Fulvivirga ulvae: one gene and its partner. The protein of the gene in region 1 interacts with the protein of each later gene in a pairwise test. Links are inferred from orthologs where the notes say so. Each region holds a gene or a part of one and is shown on either strand. Other genes may lie near its edges.

The links.
Region 2: the proteins of rpe (region 1) and eno interact in binary tests that used the Escherichia coli proteins (3 or more experiments, as listed by UniProt). The link is inferred for Fulvivirga ulvae from one-to-one orthologs.

The regions. Positions count from the first base shown.
Region 1 is NZ_CP089981.1:5,415,689-5,423,997, reverse strand. The notes cover bases 3,110-5,833. They hold rpe (ribulose-phosphate 3-epimerase), read left to right. Parts: upstream 3,110-4,006; coding sequence 4,007-4,660; downstream 4,661-5,833. Other genes in these bases: LVD17_RS22820 (TonB-dependent receptor), read left to right, coding at 4,681-5,833; LVD17_RS22830 (S8 family serine peptidase), read left to right, coding at 3,110-3,982. In the rest of the region: LVD17_RS22840 (DUF1571 domain-containing protein), read right to left, coding at 500-1,204; LVD17_RS22835 (hypothetical protein), read left to right, coding at 1,645-2,346; more of LVD17_RS22830, read left to right, coding at 2,387-3,109; more of LVD17_RS22820, read left to right, coding at 5,834-7,041; LVD17_RS22815 (penicillin-binding protein activator LpoB), read left to right, coding at 7,051-7,641; LVD17_RS22810 (COG3014 family protein), read left to right, coding at 7,775-8,309. UniProt on the Escherichia coli protein: Catalyzes the reversible epimerization of D-ribulose 5-phosphate to D-xylulose 5-phosphate.
Region 2 is NZ_CP089981.1:3,208,678-3,217,183, forward strand. Bases 1-2,921 are described here. They hold eno (phosphopyruvate hydratase), read left to right. Parts: upstream 1-784; coding sequence 785-2,059; downstream 2,060-2,921. Other genes in these bases: LVD17_RS13555 (FtsB family cell division protein), read left to right, coding at 2,179-2,469; LVD17_RS13560 (hypothetical protein), read left to right, coding at 2,466-2,921. Outside these bases: more of LVD17_RS13560, read left to right, coding at 2,922-2,990; LVD17_RS13565 (Ldh family oxidoreductase), read right to left, coding at 2,987-4,063; LVD17_RS13570 (Ppx/GppA phosphatase family protein), read right to left, coding at 4,110-5,042; LVD17_RS13575 (acyl-CoA carboxylase subunit beta), read left to right, coding at 5,211-6,800; LVD17_RS13580 (SDR family oxidoreductase), read left to right, coding at 6,805-7,503; LVD17_RS13585 (M42 family metallopeptidase), read left to right, coding at 7,516-8,506. UniProt on the Escherichia coli protein: Catalyzes the reversible conversion of 2-phosphoglycerate (2-PG) into phosphoenolpyruvate (PEP). It is essential for the degradation of carbohydrates via glycolysis.

The DNA of each region.
Region 1 (8,309 bases):
CTATTCTATATAAAATGCACCGATCCGGATATGCCTGCAAAATCCACCAGGAACTGATGTGGCGTTTGATGGCAATACTTGCTGCGATATTTGATCTTTTGTGTAAATCATTTCTTCCTTATAACAAAAAACCCGAGTCTTACGAGCCGGGTTTATATGATTCTTTGTTTAAAATCTATACTATCCCAAATCGTAATACCACTTGCAGGCAGCATCGCCCGATTCCGTGAATGTGATATTAAGATTGTGCATATTCATTTCTTTTTCTTTTGGAGATGCAATAATTGTAAAATTATTTTTTACCGGCAAGTGAAATCTTGTTTTTTTTAGTCATTAATAACATCCCTGAGAGGATACTCTCATCCACTAATTTATGCCAGGGAGTTATGATTTGAATTTCTTAACTTAAGTAAGTTTTGTTATAATGAACTAAATTTCAATATGTTATGATCATGATAGTGAGAGGTAGTTGTAACATTGAGACAGGTGTAATACCTGTTTAAAAACCGTACTCCGGATAATCTTCAGAAAACTCGGAGTCCTTTATAACCGGATTGATCTTAATATCTGAAAACTCGTAATGTTCGTATAAACCTTTGTCATCATAGACCTTCATTACCAGAGGTACCATAATTTGTTTATCTATTACCAGCAACATTTTTGGAGAGTAGTCATTGGGAATGGTAATGACCTGTCCTTCGGAGACATCGTAATAGTCTTCAATACTCTTATTGGCTTCAAGGATCATATGACTACTGAGCATGTATTTGTCGGCAATTGACGAAATTGTTTCATTACGGCCAACGGTATAATTTGAGTATTTAAAGTTTGGGTTTTTAAATTCCACCTGCCAGCAGTTCTTGTTTTTCCAGGTAGTAGATTCCAGTGAGGTTAAGCTATGTATCTGCGACTGATACTTATTAAACAAATGTTCAAGTATTGCTACCACCTGATCATAGCCTGCATCATGAATAGTGTGATGTTGTTCTTTTCTCATTCTGCTGCCATGCGGGTCGAGCTTAAGGTTGAGCCAGGGAAAGCCGTTCGGGTTGATAAGGGCCGAATGATCCCCCTCTTTAAATAACACCTCCAAACCATCGTTAGGATATTCCTGCCTCGTATACACCTTAAACGGATTTCTCTGGAGCTTCACAAAAGAGGTTTGAGAAGTCATTTTTCCTTCAATGCGCTCCATCTTTTTCATTCGGTAAATGAGTGTTTTTATTTCCTTGGTAGCTAAAAACATCTTTTGGGTAACCTCAGGGCCGGTGAGTGTTTGACCGTGAGATATAAAAAATGGTGAACTCAGAAAACAAAAGGCAGTAATAAAAAGATTGAAATTTATAATCACGTAAAAGAAATTTAAAGTATACTAATCTATAATTTGATTTAAAAAATGCAGATTTCAAAGAGGTATCTAAGGATTATTAACACAAACATCGATAGTACTTGAAAAGTTGAAATTATATTTAATTAATTATCTTCCGCTAAATCAAGGACATATAATTAACTGAAACGTTTCCATTATAGACCGATATTAAAAACCGGCATAATTTGATTTGCGCTATTCTTACCATATATCCATAGGTTTGGCAGAGTTTAATTATATTTGAATAGTGTGATGCTGAAAAAGACAATTACTATATGAATAAAAACTGTTCTTTGCTGCTTGTATCCCTTTTGCTGGCCTTTTGGGCCTGTGACACTGATGAAGTGGAACCTGATGAGGAGCGCCTTGGGGCGGCCTTTTTTCCATTGAAGGTAGGGTTGTACAATATCTATGATGTAGAGAACATCGATTACAAAATAACAGGAGAGGTACTAACGTCGAATTTCCAAAGAAAAGCAGAAGTTGTAGACTCATTTAGTAATCAGGCAGGTACAATATCATATATAGTGCATTATTCAACCCGGGAAACCGAAAATGATTCCTGGGAGTTTTCAACTGCATGGACTGCCCGAAAAGATGGAAACCAGGCAATTCTTATTGAAGAGAATATTCCCTATATAAAAATTTCCTTCCCGGTCGAAAACGGCAAAATTTGGAATGGAAACGCATTAAATGCCCTGGATTCCAATCTGTATGAAATGGATAGCCTTTACAGCCGGTATATAACTCCCGCTCAGGATACCATAAAAAGTACACTGACCGTAATACAGGGAGATAATCAGGATTTTACTGTAGAACTGGACAGGCGATTTGAAATTTACGGACTCAACATCGGGTTGGTATATAAAGAAGATATATCCTTACAGTATTGCACAGATACCGACTGCCTCGGGCAACAGCAGATAGAAAGTGGCCATGAGTACAGACAATATCTGATTGATTATGGAGGTGAGTAATGGAACTGCCCAGTCCCGGCCGGTAAAATAGTATGACAACATGTTGAAAAAACACCCGATATTGATAGTATTTGTTCTTCTCAGTCTCAGCCTTCGGGCTCAGGTAAACAGATACGTGGTTTTTTTTAGTGACAAAGCAGGCACGCCATATTCAGTAAATGTGCCTGAGGCGTTTTTATCTGCCAGAGCCATTGCCAGAAGAGAGGCACAGAACATACCCGTAACTAACGCTGATCTTCCTGTGGACCCCGATTATGTGTCAGGAGTAAATGCTACGGGAGCGGAAGTATTCTTTACCACCAAATGGTTGAATGGAGCTCTTATTCAGGCTGATGCAGGTGTGATCAGCTCAATAGAAGCACTGGCTTATGTGGACTCAGTAGTGTATGTTGCACCAGGCTCAAAGCTGAGCTCTTCAGGCAGGTTGTCAAAAGTTGAAGAAGAACTTCAGGTCGAAGAAGTTACAGATAATCAATTGGGTATGCTAGGGCTTGATCTGCTACATCAGGAAGGTTATCGGGGTGAGGGGCTGATCATTGCCTTTTTTGACGGCGGTTTTAAAGGTGTGAATACCGTAGATGCCTTTCAGCATATTTATGATGACCACAGGCTGCTATATACGATGAACCTTGTGGAGAATAATGATAATGTATATCAATACAGCACCCATGGTACAAGGGTTTTTTCGGCAACTGCAGCATTTTTAACAGATGCCTACGAAGGGAGTGCATACAATGCAGACTTTATGCTGTTTGTTACCGAAGATGCAGGCTCCGAATATCGAATTGAGGAATATAACTGGCTGATTGCGGCAGAAAAAGCTGACAGTGCCGGCGTTGATATAATCAATGGATCTGTTGGGTATTTTGATTTTGATGACGCAGGCATGAACTATACCTACGAAGACATGGATGGTAAAACCACTATTATCAGCCAGGCAGCTACATTTGCTGCCGATCGTGGGCTGCTGATAGTAGTGAGTGCCGGAAACGAAGGCAATAAAGCATGGAAGTATGTAACAGCACCTGCCGATGCCCAAAACATACTTTCCGTAGGCTCTGTCGATGGCAATGGACAGATCAGTAACTTCAGTTCCCTGGGGCCAACTTCTGATGGTCGAATTAAGCCGGAAGTTATGGCGTATGGTGGCGGAACCTCAGTGATCAATGATTTTGGGAGCATTATTAATGGTGCCGGTACATCCTTTGCAACACCACTTATTACCGGGTTGGCAGCCTCTCTTTGGCAGTTATATCCTGATCTTTCAAATAAAGAGCTGATCTCGTTCATCCTTGAGCACAGCAGCAATACTGATACACCCAATAACCAGTATGGCTACGGAATCCCCAGTTACCGGTTCATAGTATCAGGCGCGGAGCCTGAAGAATCGTCATATTTTTCGATATACCCAAACCCTGTAACCACGGATTTGCTGAATATAAGATTGAAGCAGCGCATGGAGAATGTAAGTATCCGTATATACAATGTTACCGGGCAGTCCGTAGGAACTTACGAGATTACACCCTCCGCATCCATGACCGCCACCATTTCACTGGGAGAACTAAAAAAGGGCATTTACCTTCTTGAGCTTCATTCCAGTCAGGGAGTGGAGAGTTACAGAATAGTGAGATACTAAACCATATTTTTCTATCTTTGCGGCATGGATAAACCAATAATAGCCCCATCAATATTGGCAGCAGATTTTGCCAATCTGCAGCAAGAAGTTGAAATGCTTAATGAGAGTGATGCTGATTGGATTCACATTGATATAATGGATGGAATATTTGTTCCTAATATTTCCTTTGGGATCCCCGTAACAGAAGCGATCAGTACACATGCCAAAAAGCCTCTGGATGTACATTTGATGATCGAAAAGCCTGAAAATTATGTGGAAGCTTTCTATAAAGCAGGAGCTGCTTCCATATCGGTTCATTATGAGGCTTGTCCTCATTTACACCGTAACCTGCAACAGATAAAAGATCTGGGATGTAAGGCGGGCGTGGCCATTAACCCCCATACTAATGTACAACTGCTGGAAGATATTATCCATGATATTGATATTGTATGCATGATGTCAGTCAATCCCGGTTTTGGCGGGCAGAAATTTATAGAGCACACGTATGCCAAGGTAAGGCAGCTAAGAGAAATTATTGTTGACGCCGGAGCGCACACACTTATTGAGATCGACGGAGGTGTTAATCAGCAAAACGCAAAACCCCTTCTGGATGCGGGAGCCAACATTCTGGTAGCAGGAAGCTTTGTGTTTAAATCTTCTGATCCCAAAGACACAATAACCAGCCTGAAGAACGTTTAGTCATCAGCGAAAGTCACTGGATGAAATTTAAACTGATATTCTCATTTTTTGTACTTGTTACCCATGGACTATGGGCACAAACCGGAAAGGTTAATGGTATAGTTCAGGATGAAAAGGGCAGTCCTCTTACAGGGGTGAATATTCAGCAGGAGGGTTCATCCACAGGTGTATTTACAGGAAAAGCTGGAAATTACGCTATTGATATTGATCCGGGAGAAGCGGTTACACTCTTATTTACCCATGTAGGGTACACACCTGAAAAACGCTCTGTAACGGCCAAAGCAGGCGAAACAATTCAGCTTAATGTGACTTTGACTGAAACAACCGAAGTGCTCACAGGAGTACAAATTGAGGGAGAAAGGGACAATAGGGATGAAGTAAGTGTAACCCGGATTAAACCCAAATCACTTGAAAGCCTGCCTACTGCTTTTGGGGATTTCAATAAAGTACTGACTACACTGCCCGGCGTGGTAAGCAATAATGAGCTTTCTTCAACATATTCGGTTAGGGGAGGAAGTTTTGACGAAAACCTTATTTACGTCAATGATATTCCTGTTTACAGGCCATTTTTGATTAGCAACGGGCAGCAGGAGGGCCTGAGTTTTGTAAACAGTAACCTTGTTGAATCAGTAGAGTTCTCCGCCGGTGGCTGGCAGCCCAAATACGGAGATAAGCTCTCATCGGTATTGAATGTAGATTATAAGAAGCCTTCTGAATTTGGAGCCTCCCTGACTTTAGGCTTGTTGGGAGGTACCGCCCATGTGGAAGGCGCCACCAAATCGGAGAACATTACTTATGTGGCCGGCGTAAGGCACAAGTCAGCCCAATATTTGCTTAACACGCTTGAAACTCAGGGTGAGTACCTTCCTAAGTTTACAGATCTTCAGGCTTATATCAATTTTAAACTTGATGACAGAACCTCATTAGGCGTGTTAACATCATATGGCCGAAACCGCTACTTTGTAAAGCCCCAGAGCAGGGAAACGGAATTTGGCACATTTGACCGTTCTTTCAGGCTTTTTGTAGGCTTTGCAGGCCGCGAAATACTTGAGTATGATACCTACCAGGGGGGGGCGAAATTAACCAGAAAATTATCTGACAGGTTCAGGTCCGAACTCATAGCTTCCGGAGTTTATGCCCTGGAGCGGGAGTATACAGATGTTGAAGGCGCCTACAGGTTATGTGATGTTGATAAGAATCTGGGGTCAGACACTTTTAACGAATGCGTTTACATCAGAGGCATAGGTAGTAACTACGACTACGGGCGTAACAACCTTGAAGCTAACATTATCAACCTTGAGAATAGAAATACCTATACTGTCAATGACAAAAATACTCTTGAATTCGGACTTGGCTACTCATATCAAAATATTGACGATCAGCTTAATGAATATACTTTCAGAGACTCTGTTGACTTTGTAATTGACATTGAGTCCCTGCAGGCTGATAATGAGATTTCCAGTGAACAGTACACCGGACATATCCAGCACACGAGTGACCTTACAAAGAGAATTACTACAACCTATGGTGTAAGACTCAACTACTGGACACTTAATGAGCAGCTACTGGTGAGCCCGAGATGGCAGGTCTCTTTCCGCCCAGGTTGGGTGCGGGATGTGGTATTCAAAGCAGCAGCAGGTGTTTATCAGCAGCCTGCCTTCTATCGTGAACTGCGGGATCAAAATGGAGAGCTAAATACGGACCTGAAAGCCCAGAAATCAATACACTTTATTGGAGGAATGGATTATAACTTCAAATGGTGGGGCAGGGACTTTAAATTTATTGGTGAGCTTTATTATAAAAGATTGAGGGATGTTGTCGCGTATGATATTGATAACGTTAAGGTACGTTACTATGCAAATAACAATGCAAAAGCTTACGCTACCGGACTTGACCTTCGGGTAAGCGGTGAATTTATAGAAGGTACGGAGTCGTGGTTTAGCCTTGGGCTTCTTAATGCACAGGAGGATGTAGACGGTGATGGCAGAGGGTATATCCGGAGACCTACCGATCAGCGGTTGAATATAGCCGTATTCTTTCAGGATCATTTACCTAACAATCCAACTTTCCGGGTCAGCCTGAATTTGTTCTTCGGTAGCGGCCTGCCATTTGGCCCTCCGCAAAATTTTGAAAAGAGAAACGTATTTAATGGAGATACGTATAGGAGACTGGATATTGGCTTCTCAAAACTCTTTTACCTCAATAGGGAAAAGTATGACGAGGAGCGACAACTGATGCTAAGTGCAGAGATACTGAATGTATTGGCGGTGTCCAATGCTATATCTTATACCTGGGTTACAGATGTGAGCAATAACCAGTTTGCCGTGCCCAATACATTATCGGCAAGGTTTTTGAATGTAAAGCTTTCTATTAAAATTTAACTGTTAAACATGAAAAATTCACTTAAGAGCATTTCGTATTTATTAATGATCGGACTGGTAGCCTTTGGTTGCTCTCAAAGATCCGTTACCCGGGTAAGCCCAGACCAGCAGATCGACCTTAGCGGACGCTGGAATGATGTGGATTCCAAAATGGTGGCTAATAAAATGGTACAGCAGTTTCTGAATAGTCCGCGCTACCAGCAATATGCCAGTGATAATGGAAAAACACCGGCTATTATCGTTGGTTATATCAAAAACAAAACAAGTGAGCATATCGATTCTGATAACTACATCAAAAAATTTGAGCTTGAAATATTTAATTCTGGCCTTGCCGACCTGGTAGAGTCTCCTGAATTCCGTGAGAAGCTGAGAGAAGAAAGAGCTGATCAGCAGGAGTTTGCATCTCCGGAAACTGCAGCCAAATGGGGTAGAGAGTACGGTGCTGACCTGATGCTTTTTGGCACCATGACTTCTGAGACTGATACTTATAATAAGAAGAAAGTAGTTAACTATATTACCACCCTTTATCTTACTGATATGGAAACCAATAAAAGGGTTTGGTATGGTCAGGAAGAGATCAAAAAATATATAGAAAACTAAAATTTAGTATTCCATCTAACAATATATCACGGCAGATCATTGCGTAACCACTCCGGAATTTTGATCTGCCGTGAAAATAACCTGCCATCAGGCACCCGTTTGTCTATTTAATCATGCTAGCTTCACTCTTTGAATGATCAATTTATATAAGAGTTTAATTTTCAGTATTTTATTGCTATTTACTTCATGTGCTACCTATTATGAAGTCAACCGCGAGTTTAACGCCAGTTTTGAAAAGGGCAGGCTCGAAGAGGCTGATAATGTATTGGCCAGAAAAGAGAAGAAAATAGAAAAAAGTAAAGAACGTCTGCTTTACTACCTGAACAGGGGAGTGGTACTCTCCCTGCTGGGTGAATACAGGGAGAGCAATGAGTATCTGGAAAAGGCCTACCTCTATACAGAAGATTATCGAACCAATTATTTAAACGAGGCAGCCGCCATGTTGAGTAATCCGACGTTTACTGCCTACCGTGGCGAGGATCATGAAAACCTGATGGTATTATACTATAAGGCACTTAACTATTTAAAACTTGGTGAGTATGATAATGCCCTGGTAGAATGCCGGCGACTTAATATTAGGCTCAACCAGCTTAGTGACAAATATAAAAGTGAAAAGAAGTATCAGCAAGATGCATTCATCCACACCCTGATGGGCATTATTTACGATG
Region 2 (8,506 bases), 2.2 Mb from region 1 along the record:
AATGAAGTTGTGGGTATTGCTGATATTGATACTAGAATGTTAGTTAGGCACATCAGGAGTAAGGGTGCGATGAATGCTATAATCTCATCTGAATTAAAGGGAGAGGATCTTCAGGCTGAATTGGAAAAAGTTCCGTCAATGGCGGGGCTTGAGTTGTCATCACTCGTTTCTACGAAGGAAAGTTACTTTATTGGGGACGAGAAGTCCCCGATTAAGGTGGCCGTGTTGGATTTAGGAGTCAAAACAAGCATATTGAGTAACCTTGCATCCAGAGGAGTTTATTGTAAAGTTTTTCCGGCGCGAAGTTCTTATGAAGAAATGAGAACCTGGGCTCCGGATGGCTATTTTATTTCAAATGGTCCGGGAGACCCTGCGGCCATGCAATACGCAGTGGATACAGTAAAGGATATACTGGCGGATAATCAACCATTATTTGGCATATGTCTAGGCCATCAGATATTAGCTCTGGCTTGTGGAGTATCTACTTATAAAATGCACCACGGCCATCGAGGACTGAACCATCCAATTAAGAATTTGACAATCGGGCTTTGTGAAGTGACATCACAAAATCATGGGTTCTCTATTTCAGAGGAAGATGTAAAAGCATCTGAAATAGTTGAGGCAACACATATACATTTGAATGACCATACAGTAGCAGGCATTAAGGTGAAGGGTAGGAAGGCATTTTCTGTACAATATCATCCTGAGGCTTCCCCCTGGTCCTCATGATTCACGTTATCTTTTTGATGAATTTGTTGAATTAATAAAATCTAAATAATAGATCATGAGTTTAATCGAAAGTATCCACGCAAGGCAAATCCTTGACTCCCGGGGAAACCCAACAGTAGAAGTAGATGTAGTAACAGAAAATGGTATTCTGGGAAGAGCAGCTGTACCGTCAGGGGCATCTACTGGTAAATATGAAGCTGTAGAATTGAGAGATGGTAATAAAAAGATTTACATGGGCAAGGGCGTTTTAAAGGCCGTTGATAATGTAAATAGTATCTTAGCCGAAGAGCTGATTGGTTTTTCAGTTTATGACCAGAATCTGCTGGACAAGATCATGCTTGAAGCAGATGGTACTGAAAATAAAGCTAAACTGGGAGCTAATGCTATCCTCGGTACTTCGTTGGCAATTGCTAAAGCGGCAGCGCAAGAGTCGGGCCAGTCACTTTTCAGATATATAGGAGGAGTGAATGCAAATACACTTCCTGTTCCTATGATGAATATTTTAAACGGAGGAAGCCATGCTGATAATGCGATCGATTTTCAGGAGTTTATGGTGATGCCTGTAAAAGCTGATACCTTTTCTGAATCGTTAAGAATGGGGACAGAAGTGTTTCATCATCTGAAAAAAGTTTTGTCAGGTAAAGGCTTATCTACTAATGTAGGCGATGAAGGTGGTTTTGCTCCTAATATTACATCTAATGAAGAAGCCATTGAGGTAGTTTTGAAAGCCATCGAAAAGGCTGGATATAAACCTGGTGAAGATATTTTTATCGCTATGGATGCAGCATCTTCGGAGTTTTACGATACTAAAAACAAGGTTTACAACTTTGCTTCAACTGGTCAAAAACTATCTTCGGATGAAATGGTTGATTATTGGGCGTCATGGGTAAGCAAATATCCTATTATTTCAATTGAAGATGGTATGGAGGAAGATGATTGGAATGGCTGGAAGAAATTAACTGAAAAAATAGGGAAAAAGGTACAGTTGGTTGGAGATGATCTTTTTGTTACCAACGTTAAAAAACTTCAAGAGGGTATCAATCAGGGAGTTGCCAATTCAATTCTTGTAAAGGTTAATCAAATTGGATCATTAACAGAGACAATCAATACGGTAAATCTTGCAAAACAGAATTCTTACAAGAGTGTAATGTCTCATCGTTCTGGAGAAACTGAAGATAATACTATTGCTGATCTCGCGGTAGCTTTAAACACCGGACAAATTAAAACCGGTTCAGCTTCAAGATCAGATAGAATGGCTAAGTATAACCAACTATTGAGAATCGAAGAAGAACTGGGAGAAACTGCTATTTTTCCTGGGAGAAATTTCTAAATATAATTAGACTAAAGGCTTCTTGTTACGTTATAGTGTACAGGAAGCCTTTTTCTATTTTAATATTTCAAAAAAATCTTCTTAACTTAAGGATATATATTTTTTTAACTACAGTGGCTATGAAACTCCCTAAAATCACAAAGAACTTCTTTTTTTTATTTAGTTTTTTCTTCCTGATATGGATGCTCTTCATTGACGCCAATGATCTGGTTTCTCAAATAAAGTTGAAGAATCAGCTGGAAACCCTGGAGGATGAAAAGGCATATTATTTGCAGAAAATCGAGGAAGTTAAAAAGGATCGGGAGGAATTGCTTAGTAATGATCAGTTGCTTGAAAAATTTGCCCGGGAGAAGTATTATATGAAAAAAGAGTCCGAAGATTTGTTTGTAGTTGTCGAAGAAGAAAAATGAAAAAACTCATTACCCTGATACTGTTTTGCGGCTTTGCTACTTTGGCATTGGCTCAGAAAGATGTGGATTTTGATAATAGCCCCAGCTTTAGTGAACGTATATTCTTTGGAGGAGGCTTGGGTTTTTCAGGGAGTAATCAGCAAACAAATATCTCTTTGTCTCCAATTGTAGGTTACATGATTACCCAGCAATGGTCCGCTGGTGTTGGAGTTACTTATCAGTATATCAAACTCAAAAACTACGATATATCGGATAACCTTTGGGGAGGGAATGTTTTCACACGTTACAGTATTAATCAATTTTTTGCACAAGCGGAGTACGACTATATAAATTTTGATTCAAATCTTCTTGATGATCAGGATGACAGGGATAGTGCTACCAGATTTTTACTGGGAGGTGGTATATCGCAACCCATAGGTAACAGAGGTGCAATCAATTTATTAGCTATGTATGATCTTACATACGGCAATGACAGTCCGTATGACTCACCTTGGGTATTCAGAGTTTATTTCTCCTTCTAAAGTTGTTTGAGCTTCAGCTTGCTTGCTACAGATTTAAGGTCTTTCACAACATTAATATTCAACGGAATACCATCTTTTAACCTAATAGCCTCCATTTCTCTTTCTGGATCTCCTGGTATCAATACTTTTTTTCCCTCTATGGCTTCCGTTGCCCTGAAACGGGCTATCCAGTTATCCATATGAGATTTAAACTCATTGGCTGGTCTGAAAGCATCTATGCGCATAGCACCAAGAAAATGTCCCAACCCTTCACCCACCGGATTGTCTGATAATGGCAGGAAACTTACAAATGGAGGGGCCCAAGGGCCGTAATTTGCCCCTGAAAATACTGCGGAGAATATATCCACAATGGAACCAAGGGCATAGCCTTTGTGGCTACCATGTTCCCTGTCTCCTCCCAAAGGCAGTAAAGCGCCGCCATTTTTCAATTCATGCGGATCCTTTGAGGGATTCCCTTCCTTGTCCTGTATCCAGCCATAGGGAGCCTCACTATTCTTTCTTTGCAGGATTTCCAATTTTCCATTAGCCGCTGTCGTGGTTGCCAGGTCAGCTACAAATGGCGGCTGCTCTTTTGAAGGGATTGATACGGCAATTGGATTCGTTCCCAACATACGCTCTTTGGCAAAAGTTGGTGCCACCAATGGACTGGCATTGGTCATTGCCATGCCGACCATGTTCCTATCCAGCGCCATCATAGCATGATATCCAGCGATACCAAAGTGATTCGAATTTTTAACGGAAACCCAACCGGTACCTACTTTATCAGCTTTATCCATAGCAATGGTCATTGCCTGTGGTGCCACTACCAATCCCAGCCCGCTGTCACCATCAATTACAGCTGTACTTGGGGTTTCATGGACTACTTTGATTTTTGGTGTGGGATTTATCCTGCCTGCCTCCCATAGCCTTACATAACCTATTAACCTTGCAATGCCATGTGAGTCAATGCCCCTGAGATCCGCCTTAATAAGTACATCGCTGGCCAGTTCTGCATCTTCTTGTGAACAGCCAATAGCCAGAAAGGTGTTGATGGTAAAATCCCTGAGTTCGTCAACTAAAAATATTTCCTCCATAAGGCGGCAAAATTAGTATTATAATCTGAATATGCGAGTGTATAATTTAAAAATGCCCATCAAGTACCTGATCCAGTACACCTTCTTTTAATGCATATGTAGATACTCTTATTTCACGGAAGTGGTGTTGCTTAAGCAGAAAATTGATCAGGCATGAAGCCACAACAATCATATCCACCCGCATCTCTATCATACCAGGTATGGCCATTCTCTCATCTCTGGTCATTGTGAGCAGATCATGGTGTATCCTGAAGTATCCTTCTAATGACAGCGGGACCTCACTGGCATCTTCATCTTTTATAATACTCCTTTGCTCGCAGTAAATATCGCTTAGTGTATCGAAGGTGCCGGAAGAACCAATTAGTGTATCTGTTTGATATTTTTTAATATGTTCAAGAAGCTCACCCAGGTTTGATCTGAGGTAATTTTCCAGTCCCGTTATTTCTTCAGATTGTATTGGGTCTGTTGTATGGAACAGGTCAAGGAGCCGCTGAGCTCCGATCTCAAAGCTTTGCTTCCAAAATATTTTATTACGTTGGCCGATAATGAATTCAACACTTCCTCCTCCGATGTCCATAATTAGTGCAGGCTTATCTCCAATGTCCAAAGCAAAATTAACACCTCTGAAAATTAGCTCCGCCTCTTCTACACCGGAGATTATTTTAATATCGATGCCTGTTTTATCCAAAATAGCCTTTCTGGCCTCTTCTCCATTAGCAGCATTGCGGAATGCACTCGTTGCGAAAGCAAATATCCGGTCAGTTGCAAACTTATCCAGGATGTCACTAAAATGCCTGATTGTATTTGTCGCCCGTTCAATGGCATCCGGCAGTATTTGATTTTGATTGATGCCACCTTTTCCAATCCTTACGGAAACTTTTTCTTTATGAAGCATCTGAAACTGCGAGTCATCTTGCCTGACTATGAGTAAATGGAAAGTGTTTGTCCCGCAATCAATAATTCCAATGTTTTCTTCCATAATAAAAAAATTAGCCAAATATAAAGAAATGAATAGTAATCAGGTGGCATAGCAAATATGCTACGAAGATATTTTTCCAAACACTTATAGCTGGTTGAAAAAAGTTGATAAACACTTGAATCCGTTCCAATTTATTTATCTTTGAAATTCTCATAAAAACATCAAGGAATGGAGAATAACAAACAGAAAAAGCCTATCTACACATTACCAACCAAAAAAGAGAAGTTTACTCTTTTGAAGGATAAAAATAAAGAAGCCTTACTTGGAGGTGGAGAGAAAAGAATAGAATCTCAACACAAAAAGGGCAAATTAACCGCTCGTGAGCGTGTGCATTTGCTTCTTGATGAAGGTTCGTTTGAAGAGATAGGAAAGTTTGTGATGCACCGCTGTAAGGACTTTGGTCTGGATAAAGAATATTACCCGGGTGATGGCGTGGTTACCGGTTACGGTACTGTAAATGGCCGGTTGGTATATGTGTTTTCTCAGGATTTTACCGTTTTTGGAGGGTCTCTTTCTGAGACTCACGCGGAGAAGATTGTGAAAATCATGGACTTGGCCATGAAAAATGGAGCTCCGGTAATCGGGTTGAATGACTCTGGCGGAGCACGTATTCAGGAAGGAGTAGTTTCTCTTGGAGGTTATGCAGATATTTTTTACAGAAATACGCTGGCATCCGGAGTAGTACCACAAATATCGGCTATTATGGGGCCTTGTGCAGGTGGAGCTGTATATTCTCCGGCAATTACGGACTTTATACTTATGGTAGAAAATACATCTTACATGTTTGTTACCGGGCCTAATGTTGTTAAAACAGTAACTCAGGAGACGGTTACAGCGGAAGAACTGGGTGGAGCCAGTGCTCATAGCTCTAAAAGCGGTGTTACTCACTTTGCATGCCCCAATGAAGTAGCCTGTATTAACGATATTAAGAAACTTCTTAGTTACATGCCTCAAAATTGTGAGGATGATGCTCCGGTAGATGCTTATGAGAGTGATTCGGACGAGATTGTACAGGCGCTTAATGATATCATACCTGATAATCCTAACCAGCCTTATGATATGAGAGAAGTGATAGAAGCCTTGGTAGATACTGATAGCTTCATGGAGGTTCATAAGAATTTTGCTGAGAATATTGTTGTTGGTTTTGCCAGAATTGGAGGCAGAAGTATTGGAGTCGTAGGGAATCAGCCGGCCTCCCTGGCTGGTGTATTGGATATTGATGCCAGTACAAAAGGAGCAAGGTTTGTCAGGTTCTGTGATTGTTTTAATATTCCTTTATTGGTTCTTGAAGATGTACCTGGATTTTTGCCGGGAACTGATCAGGAGTGGAACGGCATTATAACAAATGGTGCAAAACTCCTTTATGCCTTTAGTGAGGCAACCGTTCCAAGGATTACTGTTATCACCCGCAAGGCTTATGGTGGGGCCTATGATGTGATGAACTCCAAGCACATTGGGGCAGATATGAATTATGCCTGGCCCACGGCCGAAATTGCCGTTATGGGTGCTAAGGGAGCTGCTGAAATAATATTCAAAAGAGAGATAGCTGAGGCCGGAGATCCGGAGGCTAAACTCCAGGAAAAAGTCGATGACTATACGGAAAAATTTGCAAATCCATATAGAGCAGCGCATCGTGGGTATATTGATGAGGTGATTATGCCCGAAGAAACCAGGGCCAAGCTTATGAAGGCGTTTAAAATGCTCGAGAATAAAGTAGCAACGTTACCAAAAAAGAAACACGGTAACATTCCCCTTTAATATAGTGAGTAAAGTTGCAATAATAACAGCTGCAGGAAAAGGCATGGGAGCGGCATGCGCCCGCGAACTTTCTCATCAGGGTTATAGTGTTGTCCTAATGTCACGATCTCAGGGTGCCATTGATCTGGCTGCCGAACTCGGGGGATTGGGCTTGCAAGGTTCGGTGACGGAGAAAGAAGATTTAAAGAAACTGGTAAATACAACACTGGGTGAGTTTGGTAGAATAGATGTTGTTATTAACAATACAGGCCACCCTGCAAAGGGAGACTTATTGGAATTATCTGAAGAGGACTGGCATCATGGGCTGAACCTAGTGCTTTTGAATGTCTCCAAAATGGCTAAGCTTGTTACGCCCATAATGCAACGACAGGGAGGGGGAGTTTTTGTAAATATTTCTACTTTTGCTGCTTTTGAACCGTCCGCCAGTTTTCCTATTTCTTCGGTATTAAGGGCTGGTCTTGGCAGCTATATGAAGTTATATGCCGATAAGTATGCTGGAGATAATATAAGAATGAATAATCTACTTCCTGGGTTTATTGATAGCTATGATGTTGATGACAAGATCCTTCAAAGTATTCCTTTGAAGAGAGCAGGTACTGTAAAAGAAGTAGCAAAGACTGTAGCTTTTTTAGCATCAGATGAAGCAGCTTATATCACTGGGCAGAATATCAAAATTGATGGAGGATTAACACGGTCAGTTTAACAGATTTAGATAATGGATAAGAAGAGTCAAGAATTTTTAGAAGAATATTTGAACAACTCATCACCTACAGGTTTTGAGTCATCAGGGCAAAAAATATGGTTGGAATATATCAGACCATATATTGATAGTTATTTTACGGATACCTATGGGTCTGTTGTTGGTGTAATCAACCCTGAGGCTGAATATAAGGTGGTGATTGAAGCACATGCAGATGAAATCTCATGGTTTGTTAACTACATTACGGATGAGGGGTATATTTATGTGACCAGAAATGGTGGGTCAGATCACCAGATAGCTCCTTCAAAAAGAGTTAACATTTATACAGATAAAGGCATTGTGAAGGGTGTTTTCGGTTGGCCGGCAATTCATGTGAGGAATAAAGAAAATGAAGAGAAGCCATCGATGAAGAACATTTTCGTAGATGTTGGATGTCAAAGTAAAACCGAAGTTGAAGAACTTGGCGTGCATGTCGGTTGTGTCATGACTTTTGATGACGAATTAATGGAATTAAATCAGAAGTTTCTGGTTGGTCGTGCCCTGGATAACCGAATTGGAGGATTTATGATCGCTGAAGTAGCCAGAAGGCTGAAGGAGGAGAAAAAAGAACTCCCATTTGGGTTATATATAGTAAATGCTGTCCAGGAGGAAGTTGGTTTGAGAGGTGCAGAAATGATAGCAGAAAGAATAAAGCCTAACCTTGCGATCGTTACAGACGTGTGTCATGAGACCTCTTCTCCTATGTACAGTAAGATTGAGAGTGGTTTGCAGAAGGCTGGCAAGGGGCCAGTTCTTACTTATGGGCCTGCAGTACAAAATAATTTGCTTAAGATGATAATAGAGGTTGCTAATGACAGCAAAATACCTTTCCAGAGGGCAGCTGCCTCCAGAGCTACCGGCACAGATACAGATGCTTTTGCTTATTCCAATGACGGGGTGGCTTCAGCGTTAATATCATTACCCTTAAAGTATATGCATACTACTGTAGAAACTGCACATAAAGATG